Linked DNA regions of Asticcacaulis excentricus CB 48. Each later gene encodes a partner of the first gene's protein in a complex. Links are inferred from orthologs where the notes say so. Each region holds a gene or a part of one and is shown in the gene's direction. Other genes may lie near its edges.

Region 1 (7,148 bases):
CTATGCCGGACTTTTACCCGCCCTGCCCTACGGTCTCATCTATTTTATGGCCGGCCTGATCGGCACGGTGGTTATCGCTTTGCGTGTGCGCAAGCACAGCCTGTTGTCCAACTGGCGCACCGAGGCCGTTTCGGCCGCCTGGCTCTTCGCAGCAGCAGGCATCTTTGTCTATTCGGTCGGCAATGTCGTCGCCGGGACCTATAATCCGGTGTCCAACATGGCATTTCTCGCCATTGTCTTCGCCCTGATCAGCGCCGTGACCGGAGCGACCTGCCGCCGCGATTGGATGTTGATCCCTTCCACCGGATGGCTGCTGATGGCGGCCTTGAGCTTCATGTTTGGGGACAACAGCGCGCTACGGACGCTGGTCTTTGCGCTGGCTTCGGTCCTGCTGATGGGCGTTCCGGGCTGGGCCCTGACCGATCAGGCGCGTCAGGCCCGGCAGGTGAAACAGGCGCTGGGCCTACGTCTAACCGGCTCTTGACTTTAATTCTAATATAAATTTATATACCCCTAACATTAATTTGTTAGAGGGGTTCACACATGTCTGCACACAAATTACCGCTCGACCTGATAGGCATAGGCACAAAAGTCGCCGTCGTAGGGCTTATCGCCGGACTGGTGGTCGAAAAGGCCGCCCCCCTGAACAACATGCACCCGGACCCGTCCGTTCAGGTGTCGCTGCTGTCGATCAGTATGGTGCTGCCGTCCTTCTGGATCAGCCTTCTGGCTCCTATCTGCTATCTGTTCGCCCTGTGGTCGGCTTCAGATGTTTTTATGCGACTGCATAAGGGCGAAGGATTTGGGGCTTCGGTCGTCAAGGGCCTGAAAGACGTCGGTTCAAACCTGATATACGGGGCCATCGCGGCGATCCTAATTATGCCGACCCTTACCGCGATGACCGAGGATCGCTTCCGCGGCGTGCGCTATGATTTCGCTATCGAGCCCCTGACCATCGGCCTGATCGGCCTAATGCTGTGGTTGATTACGCAGGCTGGTGAAAAGCTGCAAACCGATATGGAGAGCTTTGTATGAAGGCCCTTATTCTTAGAACCATGATCGGCCTGCCGACAGGTATCATAGTACCGCTGGTGGTCGTTCAGTTGCCGAAACTGTGGGCGAATACCAGCCATCGGCTCGACATTTTCGGTCTGGCGCTGTTGCAAGGCGGCTTACCGCTGTTGCCCTATGGTTTCTTAGCTATTGCCCTGTGGTTTGCTGCCGACATGATCACCCGCGTTCGTCCGGATACGCCGCTAGAGCCGGTTCTGTCCAAAGGGTTGCGCCACAGCGGGGCGGGGTTGATCCTTGGCGGCCTGGCTGTTGGGCTGAACGTCACACCTTGGGTATGGGGCGAGGTCTATAACAATACCGGCCGGCAGCCCGGCGTCGCAAATGACGTCCTGCTGACCCTTATCTTTGTAGGTCTGGGCCTGATCCTGTTTAGCCTAAGCCAGCGTATCCGCACGCTGCAGGTGGCGCGCGAGGCCCTGTCGGCGGAACTGGAGCAGTACGTCTGATATGCCGGTCAATGTAACGCTTGATGTGATGCTGGCGCGGCGCAAGATGCGCGCAAAGGATTTAGCGGCGCAGGTCGGCATCTCGGAAACCCAGATGTCACTGCTGCGCACCGGCAAGGTGAAGGGCATGCGTTTTGATACCTTGTCAAAACTTTGTTTCCTGCTGGACTGTCAGCCGGGCGACATCATGGCATACCTCCCCGACGAGGCTGATCTGACAGCAAAGGGCGGCGACTGAGCGGACGCGCCCCATTGCGGTCACGGAGTTAGGACTCAAATGACTCTCCGAAGAGGAGCCCCGCTATGTTCAAATCCGTTTGTCTCGCTGCGCTGATCCTGAATGCGCCCGCGGCCTTCGCGCAGGAAACGATCAGCGAAGCGCACCCCATGCAGGACGGCGATCAATGGATTACCGACGTGGTGGTGACGGCCCGCCTGCCCGGCCCCGCCCTGTGGCGCGTGCGCAAGGACGACAGCGAGGTCTATGTGCTGGGGGCCATGCCCGTGATGACCAAGCGCATCCCGTGGGATTCCAAACGTGTCGAGCGGGTCATCGGCCTGTCGAATGTGCTGCTTACCGCGCCAGAGGCTAAGGGCGGACTGATCGGCGGTGCGCGGCTGCTGATGGATCGTCGCCTGCCGCTGGGCAAAAAGCTCGATGAGGTCTTGCCAGCCGATCTGTCGAAGCGTTTCTATACACTGGCCGATGCCTACGGTCTGGACCGCGAAAAGTACAAGAAACTGTCGCCCATCTGGGCAGCGGCCACCCTGCGCGAGGATATTTATGACAAGGCGGGGATTGCCACGCGCGACCCGGAAAAGACGCTGCTGCGTTTCGCCAAGGCCCAGAAGCTGAAAACCAAGCCATCAGGCAGCTTCTCAGTGGCCAAGACCCTGGGGCGCATCGATGATTTTAGCACGCAGCAAGAGGCGCATTGCGTCGCGGCCACGCTGGATGAGATTGACTTTGCCATAAAGAACGCCCGCGCCGCCACCGAAGCCTGGGCCATTGGCGATCTCAAGGCCGTGCAGCGTTTGTCGCCGGATTCAGCACTTCTTGCCTGTCTCGAAGGCGCGCCTTCGACCAAGGCCATGCTGGGGCAGTCGGTCGAACAGACGGTGGGCGCGATCAATACTGCCTTAGGAACGCCGGGTAAGTCCCTGATTGTGCTGCCCTTGTCAGCGCTTCTCACCCCCGGAGGCGCCTTGCAACAACTGGAGCAGCAGGGTGCGACCGTAACCACGCCCTCGCTCTAGACTGAGGTGACTTCACGATTTCCCTCCTCCCCACTGTATGGGGAGGTGCCGAGTTTACGAGGCGGAGGGGTATACCCCTGCCGAAAAGATACCCCTACGGCGCGACATCGCCCGCCACCTCCCCACAAGTGGGGATGTGAAAGAGTAGCCGCGTGAAACGTTAGCTCGGCTCAAAAACGTCATATGAATGTCATTGGACCCCGCGCCTGCCGCGCCATAAACTAACCCTATGAAACTGCTGCCCCTACTTGCTGCCGCGCTGCTTGTCGCCTCGCCCGCCTCTGCCGAGCCCCTGCGCCTGATGAGCTACAATATCCGCTACGCTAATCCGCAGGACGTGCCACCGTGGCCGGAGCGCGGCCCGCGCATGGCGGCGCAGATCGCCTTCCTTGCGCCCGATGTGCTGGGGGTGCAGGAGGCGCTGTTGCCGATGGTCGATGACCTGTCGCAAGCCCTTGGAGACTATGACCATTACGGCGTCGGCCGCGATGATGGGGCCAAGTCGGGCGAAAGCACGACCGTCTTCTGGCGCCGCGACCGCTTTGAGAAGGTATCAGCGACGACTCAGTGGTGCGGTCAGACGCCCGACACCCCCTCGAAAGACGCCGATGCCGCCTTCCCGCGCACCATCACGCGCCTTATTTTGAAGGATAAACGCAGCGGGCAGGTCTTTGATGTTCGCAATGCCCATTTCGACCACGTGGGCGTCAAGGCGCGCGAAAACTGTGCTGTGCAGATTCTGAGCCTGCCGCCCGTGCCGGGCGCGCACCTGATCGTGCTGGGCGATTTCAATACCGGTATGGGCAGCGCGCCGTATAAACGCTTCACCGCCGAAACGAGCCCGCTGAAAGACAGCCGCGTCGCCAGCACCCGCCGTTTTGGACCGACCGGCACCTTCAATGGCTTTGATATCCGCCAGACGGACGGCGAGGCTATCGACCATATTTTTGTGGATCGGACGTTGATGGTTAAGAGCTTCGCCACCCTGACCGACAGCTATTCGGGCAAGGTCATTTCCGATCACTTCCCTATCGTGGCCGATATCGAGCTGAAATAAATTCCGGCGAAAAAATTTCACACGAATCCGCTTCGCCGCTTCTTGACTCTCTGCGGTCGCAACCCTAACTCAGGGGCGCGTTAGCACTCAGGCATACTGAGTGCTAACACATCCATCTGAATAACATCGGAGACATCATATGAGCTTTCGTCCGCTGGGCGACCGCGTTCTCGTGAAGCGCGTTGAAGAAGAAGCCAAGACCAAGGGCGGGATCATCATCCCTGATACGGCTAAGGAAAAGCCGCAAGAAGGCGAAGTCGTCGCTGTCGGGCCGGGCGCCCGCAACGAAAAGGGCGAGCAAGTCGCTCTGGACGTAAAGGTCGGCGACCGCGTTCTGTTCGGCAAGTGGGGCGGCACCGAGGTCAAGCTGAACGGCGAAGACCTGCTGATCCTCAAAGAATCCGACATCCTGGGTGTGGTCGAGCGTTAATCCGCTCTGTCGCCCCTATTCTGATAATACGCAACCAAAGGAACACCCGAAATGGCTGCTAAAGACGTACTGTTTTCCTCGGACGCGCGCGACAAGATCCTGCGCGGCGTCAATGTCCTCGCCAATGCCGTGAAAGTCACGCTTGGCCCCAAGGGCCGCAATGTCATCCTTGAAAAGTCGTTTGGCGCGCCGCGCTCGACCAAGGACGGCGTGTCGGTCGCCAAGGAAATCGAACTGGCCGATAAGTTCGAAAACCTGGGCGCGCAACTGATCCGCGAAGTCGCTTCCAAGACCAACGACAAGGCCGGTGACGGCACCACGACTGCCACGGTTCTGGCTCAGGCCATCGCCGTCGAAGGTCTGAAGTCGGTGTCTTCGGGCCGCAACCCGATGGACCTGAAGCGCGGTATCGACAAGGCCGTGGCCGTCGCCATCGCCGAAATCAAGGCCTCGTCCAAGCCCGTTACCTCGAACTCGGAAATCGCTCAGGTCGGCACCATCTCGGCCAACGGCGACACCGAAGTCGGTCAGATGATCGCTGACGCCATGGCCAAGGTCGGCAACGAAGGCGTCATCACCGTCGAAGAAGCCAAGACCGCCGAAACCGAACTGGACGTCGTCGAAGGCATGCAGTTCGACCGCGGCTACCTGTCGCCCTACTTCGTCACCAACCCGGACAAGATGGAAGCGGTCCTCGAAGACCCGTACATCCTGATCTTCGACAAGAAGATCTCGACCCTGCAACCCATCCTGCCGATCCTCGAAGCCGTGGTTCAGTCGGGCCGCCCGCTGCTGATCATCGCCGAAGACGTCGAAGGCGAGGCTCTGGCCACGCTGGTCGTCAACCGTCTTCGTGGTGGCCTCCGCGTCGCCGCCGTCAAGGCTCCGGGCTTCGGTGACCGCCGCAAGGCCATGCTGGAAGACATCGCCATCCTGACCGCCGGCCAGGTGATCTCCGAAGACATCGGCATCAAGCTTGAGACCGTGACTCTCGACATGCTGGGCCGCGCCAAGAAGGTGACGATCACCAAGGAAACCACCACCGTGGTTGATGGCGTCGGTGAAAAGGCGGAAATCGAAGGCCGCGTGGCTCAGATCAAGCAACAGATCGAAGAAACCACCTCGGACTACGACAAGGAAAAGCTGCAAGAGCGTCTGGCCAAGCTGGCCGGCGGCGTCGCGGTCATCCGCGTCGGCGGCTCGACCGAAGTCGAAGTGAAGGAAAAGAAGGACCGCGTCGATGACGCCCTGAACGCGACCCGCGCGGCCGTGGACGAAGGTATCGTTCCGGGCGGTGGTACGGCTCTGCTGAAGGCGTCGAAGAAGCTGGCCGACCTGACCGGTGACAATGACGACCAGACCGCCGGTATCGCCATCGTGCGCAAGGCCCTGCAGGCGCCGATCCGTCAGATCTCGGAAAACGCGGGCGTCGAAGGCTCGATCGTTGTTGGCAAGGTGCTGGAATCGAACGATGCCAACTTCGGCTTCAACGCTCAGACCGAAAAGTACGTGGACCTGGTGGCCGATGGCGTCATCGACCCGGCCAAGGTTGTGCGTACCGCTCTGCAAGACGCGGCCTCGGTGTCGGGCCTGCTGATCACGACGGAAGCCGCCGTGGTCGAAGCCCCGAAGAAAGAAGCGGCCCCGGCTATGCCTGGCGGCGGCATGGGCGGTATGGGCGGTATGGATTTCTAATTTGGCTCACGTCCCGTTCCTGCGGATCGGGACGTGGACAAAGGTCCATAGCGATAATGTTTTGCTCGGGTCGCCCCCGTCGCAAAATCTCCCAATACTATGTAGAAAGAGCGGGTCTCACGACCCGCTCTTTTTTTTCGTCACTTCGCTGTAAATGCAGACCTGCGGCTGGCTTTCATATGGCGGATCAAAATCATCAGGCCTTCTCTCCAAACAAACAGAGGCGCGGGGAATGTACCGGAAAATAGTGCGACCGAGAGTTATAGGGCCTCTTCTCAACGCGTCCCGAGAGGTCTGCGGAACCATTACGGCAGTGGAACCACCTCGGTTATCGACGATGTTTCGACGCTGAGGCGTGGTGTCAGCGGGTCAAGGCTGTCTTTCAGACACTGGCGCACCTGATCGGCCACCGGGCCTGGCGCGCGCAACCGGAGGCGGCCACCGACATCCGAACGGGCTTCGGCCACGGCGCGCCACAGGAGCCGCCGTGCGGCCCTCAGCGGCGTCTCTTCCATATGGGGCTGTGCGCCCCACGGCCGACTGAATTCCAGCGTCCCAAAGCGGGTAATCGGCCCGCAGGCGATGGCTCGCCCCTCGGCCGCAAAGGCGGACTGCACCAATCCGGTCAGCTTCTCACCATTATGCTTGTTGCCGATCAGATCGACCACCACCAGGCCCGCCAGATTGGACAGGCGCAGACGGCGTACCAACTCTTCAACCGCCACCTCATTGAGGCGTTTGGCGGCCTGACGTGGCGTGTGGATCATCCCTTCCCCAGCACGCCCCATGTCGATATCGCACGCGATCAGGGCGCGCGTCGCCTCTATGGACAGATAACCGCCGCCGGGCAGGTCGAAACTGGGCTGGGTCGCCTGCGCCTCGGCAATATCGAGGGCATCGGGGTCTTCGGCGGGCTCAAACCGGACCTGAGGGTCAATCAGGCGCCGCGCCTGTTGTTTCAGGCGCTCCATCAGCCCCAACGGGTCCGACAGGCGACGTGGCGGCCCATCGCTGACACCCAGCAGGCGGACACGGGGCAATTTGTCGGCACGAGCTTCAGCGGCGATTTCGACCTCGACTGCCGTACCTTCGTTCAGGGCATTGGGGTCGCTGAGATCAGTCATGGCCTCTTGACCATCGGCGAGTTTAAGGAAGCCGATCCGCCCCGATTTGGCGGTTAGCCGAGCCA
Region 2 (4,790 bases), 1.1 Mb from region 1 along the record:
TTTTGCCGGTCTGTTCTGTCTGTTTGAGTGGCTCCGCGGCACGATCTTAACCGGATTTCCGTGGAATCCCGCTGGCGCGACGTGGAAGGCGGGCTCGGCGATGTCGCAACTGGCGGCGTTGTTTGGTGTCTATGGCCTCAGTCTATTTACCGTAACCCTGTTCTCAAGCCCGGCGATCTGTCGTCGCCGACCAGGCCTTAAAGGGCTGTGGCCGGTGGCCGTGTCGGCGGCCACGCTGGTCGCAGCCTTCACTTTCGGGGCTGTGCGTCTGTCTACGACCGAGGTTGCGACCACGGGCACATGGATACGCCTTGTACAGCCGAACATCGGTCAGCGCGCAAAGTGGACAGAAGGGGCGCTGCTTAAGGTCATGCGCGGCTATGTTACCTACAGTCAGGCACACGCGAAGCGAGAATTTTTACAGCCTGTTACAAAACGTGATAATAAAGGTTATCCCGACGTTATCCTGTGGCCGGAAGGGGCGCTTCCAGACGCCGCTGAGAACCTGCTCGATCCACAATCGGAGACTGCAAACCTGTTTGCGGCGCTCCTCAAGCCCGATCAGGTTTTACTGTGGGGCGCCTATCACCGTGCGGTAGATGCCGATAACGCTCTTGTCTGGCGTAACTCCATGCTGGCGCTATACCGCGATGAGAGCGGTACGAACTATCAGGTGGTCTATTCCAAGTTCAAACTGGTGCCGTTTGGTGAGTTTCTGCCCTTCGAAAGCGTGCTGGAAAGCCTTGGTGTAAAGGAGCTGGCGCATGTCGGTGACGGTTTCAGTCCCGGTCCGCGCACGCATCCCGTCGAGGTCGCGGGATTGCCATCGTTTCTGCCGCTGATCTGTTATGAAGGCTTGTTCCCCGCCTTGGCCACGGGTGAAGCCAAATCGCCGCCCGCCCGATCAGGGCCATCATGGATTGTTAATATTTCCAACGATGCTTGGTTTGGCCCGACAACCGGACCTGTCCAGCACCTCAATCTTTCGAGCTATCGCGCTATCGAGGAAGGTATGCCCATGGTCCGGTCAACCCCTACGGGTGTGTCTGCGGTGATCGACCCTCTGGGGCGCATCGTGCCGGGCTCGGAAATCGGCATCGGTCAATCAGGCTTTCGTGATGTGATGTTACCTTCTGCGGTATCATTTGCCCCCTACACGCGGTGGCGGCACCTGCACCTCATGCTTGTGGCGCTTTTTTGCTTGATTCCATTGGTATTTGTGACTTTTGTAAACGTTAGCAAAAACAACCAAGAAAGTTGACCGCCTCCCAAATCCGGATGGGAGGGGGTGTTACGACAAAAAGCGGCTCGGCGAAAACGCCGGCTATATAAAGTAAAGAGGCAAAGTTGGACGAAAATTCTAAGACGGACCGCAGTCCGAATCCGGTTGATTTGCATGTCGGTGCGCGCGTGCGTATGCGTCGCAAGTTTTTGGGAATGTCGCAGGAGGCGTTGGCAGAAACCATCTCCCTGACCTTCCAGCAGGTGCAGAAGTATGAGCGCGGTTCCAACCGCATCAGCGCGTCGAAGCTGCACGAAATATCGCGGGCGCTTAAGGCCCCGGTAGCCTATTTCTTTGAAGGCTATGGTGAGTCAGAAGCCGTCGAGGGCTTTTCGGAGTCACAGTCCGAGCAGTTCGTGCACGGCTTCCTCATGACGACCGAAGGCATCGAATTGGCTGAAGCGTTCCCGCGCATTAAAAATGCCAAACACCGTCGCCGTATTCTGGAGCTGGTGCGCGCACTGGCTGAAGACAGCGAAGATTAAAAATTAAAGGTAGACCGACCTCCCCGCAAACCCCGCCTAACCGGCGGGGTTTTTATCGTTTGGGCACTCATAACAGCGGCCCTCCCACAAACGACTTGATCATATAAAGATATGTTTATATGAGTGTGCAACCACTTAGTTGAACAGCGGAGTTCCGCCATGCGCCCGTCCTACATCTTCACTTCCGAAAGCGTCTCCGAAGGCCATCCGGACAAGGTCGCCGACCGGATTTCCGATGTCGTAGTCGATGCCTTCTTGCGCGAAGACCCCGAAGCCCGGGTGGCGTGCGAGACTCTGGTGACGACCGAACGTGTCATTCTGGCCGGTGAAGTACGTGCCGCGGACGACAAGATGCGCGAAATCGTCGCGGGCCTGGAAGACAAGGTGCGCGCCGCCATCAAGGATATCGGCTACGCGCAAAAGGGCTTCCATTGGGCCACGGCACACTATGCCTGTCACCTGCACGCCCAGTCGGCCGACATCGCCATGGGTGTCGATTCCAGTGAGAACAAGGACGAAGGTGCCGGCGATCAGGGCATCATGTTTGGGTATGCCTCGGACGAAACGGCCGAACTGACCTCGGCCCCGCTGCAATGGTCGCACAACATTCTGCGTCGTCTCGCCGAAGCGCGTCACGGTGGTGATCACCGCCTTGAGCCGGACGCTAAGTCGCAGGTCACGGTTCAGTACGAAGACGGCGTACCCTCGCGCATCCTCAAGGTGCTGATCTCGCACCAGCATAAGGAAGGCCTGACGCCGAAAGACGTTGAAGCCATCGTCAAGCCCTATGCACTCGAAGTCCTGCCGCAGGGCATGGTGACCGCGGATACCGAATGGCTGGTCAATCCGACCGGTAACTTCGTCATTGGCGGCCCGGATGGCGACGCGGGTCTAACTGGCCGTAAGATCATCGTCGATACCTATGGCGGTGCCGCACCGCACGGTGGCGGGGCCTTCTCGGGTAAAGACCCGACCAAAGTGGACCGCTCGGCCGCCTACGCCCTGCGTTACCTGGCCAAAAACGTGGTAGCGGCGGGTCTGGCCAAGCGCTGCACGCTCCAGGTCTCCTATGCCATCGGCGTGTCACGTCCTTTAAGCTTCTACGTCAACACCCATGGTACGGGTCAGGTGGACGAGGCGAAGCTCGAAGCCTTGCTGCCGGAACTGATCGGCGGTTTGACGCCGCGTGGCATCCGCCTGCATCTGGGTCTGAACAAGCCGATCTATGAGCGCACGGCGGCCTATGGTCACTTCGGCCGCACGCCGGAAGACGACGGAGGCTTCTCGTGGGAGCGCACCGATCTGGTTGACGCGCTCAAGCGCGAGTTTTAAGAGAGCGGCTTTCCCGGCACCTCCTCTGATATCAGGGGAGGTGCTTTTGCAAAAGGCGCTCTATGTCAGACGAAACACCGCCCGCTATTTCGCCGTCGTGGGGACCCATGCGCTCATTCGGGCGCATCAAGTCGCGCACGTTGAAGCCGCGTCAGGCGGATCTGTTCGACACGCTGTTGCCGACCATCGAAGTCAATGACGCCCTGATCGCACAACTCACTTCCGGCGACATTGGCGGTTACAGCGAACTGTGGCTTGAGATCGGCTTCGGCGGCGGTGAGCATCTGGCGGCGCAGGCCGAGCGTAATCCTCAGGCGCTCATTCTGGGCTTCGAGCCCTTCCTAAACGGCGTTGGCTCGCTGTTGCGCCATGTCGATGAGCGCGGTCTGAAGAATGTGCGCATCATGCCCGGCGATGCGCGCCCGGTGATCGACCGCCTGAACGCGGCCTCGATCGATAAGGTGTTCATCCTCTTTCCTGATCCGTGGCCGAAAGCCCGCCACCACAAGCGCCGCCTCATCCAGAGCGAGACGCTTGACGCTCTGGCACGCGTTATGAAAGACGGGGCGCGACTGCGCTTTGCCACCGACTGGGCCGACTATGCCGATTGGACGCTGGAGCGCGCTGTGGCGCACGCGGCATTTGACTGGCCTGCACAGTCGCAAACCGAATGGAACACGCCGCCCGCAGATCACGTCACGACACGCTATGAAGAGAAGAAACTGGGTGATTGCGCGCCGGTCTTCCTCGACTTTTATCGTCACGCGCGAAATTGACGCCAAAAGGCCGCATTTCACCCCGGTTTGACGCAAAACTGTAGCCATGCGTTCCGTTTTGCTCTGTATTAACTATGGTTAATATTTGGGTGACGGGGTTGTTCATGGAAAGCCTGCATAAGGTTTCGGCGGGTTTTGTATTTGCCTTTCTGTGCCTGCACATGGCCAACCATTTCGTCGGATTGCAGGGGCTCGATACCCACATCGCCTTTATGGCCGTGGCGCGCATGGTTTATCGCCACCCGGTGGTCGAGATGGTCGTGCTGCTGGCCTTTCTGTTGCAGATGCTGACGGGCTGGGCGCTGGCGCGGGAAATCTGGATGAAGAAGAAGGATTTCGTGCATCAGCTTCAGGCGGCTTCGGGCGCCTACATAGCCGTTTTCGCCATCACCCACGTCGCCTTTATCTTCTATGTGCGTCAGTTGGTGGCTGTGGACAGCAATATCTATGTCATCGTCGCAGGCCTGATGCAGAGTGGCTGGATGTACGCACTTATCCCCTACTACGGGTTGGCAATCTTTGCCCTGTTTGTGCATATGGGCTGCATATTGTTCGACATTTTCAAGAAGAGCTTGCGGCCGGTGTCATGGGGGCTTCTGGTCACAACGGTCGGCATTGGCGGATACGCCACGTGGTTGCTGATGATGTTCTATACTGGCCATACGGCGGCCCTTCACGTGCCGCAGGATTATTTTGACCTCTATCCATTAATCCGTATGAAGTGAGGACGGCGGCCGCCCGTTTATTGGGCTTGGCAAACCGGCGGCAAGGGTCTATAAGCACCTCAACATCGTCCGAACGGCCTTGCGGCCCCGGCGGCGGCCCTTAAGAAGGCCGGCCGCTTTTTTGTTGCCCGAAACGTTGCTGACGACACATCTGAGGATTTATTTTTGCGCGCCAAGACCACCGAAGACC

The links. The genes of interacting proteins can lie anywhere in the genome.
Region 2: the proteins of groL (region 1) and metK are in contact, whole or in part, in a cryo-EM structure (PDB 8P4O), measured with the Escherichia coli proteins. The link is inferred for Asticcacaulis excentricus CB 48 from one-to-one orthologs.

Annotation. Positions count from the first base shown.
Region 1 is NC_014816.1:1,242,555-1,249,702, reverse strand. Bases 3,750-6,637 are described here. They hold groL (chaperonin GroEL), read left to right. Parts: upstream 3,750-4,315; coding sequence 4,316-5,959; downstream 5,960-6,637. Other genes in these bases: ASTEX_RS05930 (ribonuclease E/G), read right to left, coding at 6,265-6,637; groES (co-chaperone GroES), read left to right, coding at 3,974-4,264; ASTEX_RS05945 (endonuclease/exonuclease/phosphatase family protein), read left to right, coding at 3,750-3,834. Also shown: ASTEX_RS05970 (hypothetical protein), read left to right, coding at 1-484; ASTEX_RS05965 (hypothetical protein), read left to right, coding at 544-1,035; ASTEX_RS05960 (hypothetical protein), read left to right, coding at 1,032-1,520; ASTEX_RS05955 (helix-turn-helix domain-containing protein), read left to right, coding at 1,522-1,758; ASTEX_RS05950 (TraB/GumN family protein), read left to right, coding at 1,824-2,777; more of ASTEX_RS05945, read left to right, coding at 3,007-3,749; more of ASTEX_RS05930, read right to left, coding at 6,638-7,148.
Region 2 is NC_014816.1:180,506-185,295, forward strand. What follows is about bases 1,233-4,012. They hold metK (methionine adenosyltransferase), read left to right. Parts: upstream 1,233-1,926; coding sequence 1,927-3,099; downstream 3,100-4,012. Other genes in these bases: lnt (apolipoprotein N-acyltransferase), read left to right, coding at 1,233-1,261; ASTEX_RS00830 (helix-turn-helix domain-containing protein), read left to right, coding at 1,348-1,767; trmB (tRNA (guanosine(46)-N7)-methyltransferase TrmB), read left to right, coding at 3,162-3,875; ASTEX_RS00845 (hypothetical protein), read left to right, coding at 3,980-4,012. Outside these bases: more of lnt, read left to right, coding at 1-1,232; more of ASTEX_RS00845, read left to right, coding at 4,013-4,600. UniProt on the Escherichia coli protein: Catalyzes the formation of S-adenosylmethionine (AdoMet) from methionine and ATP.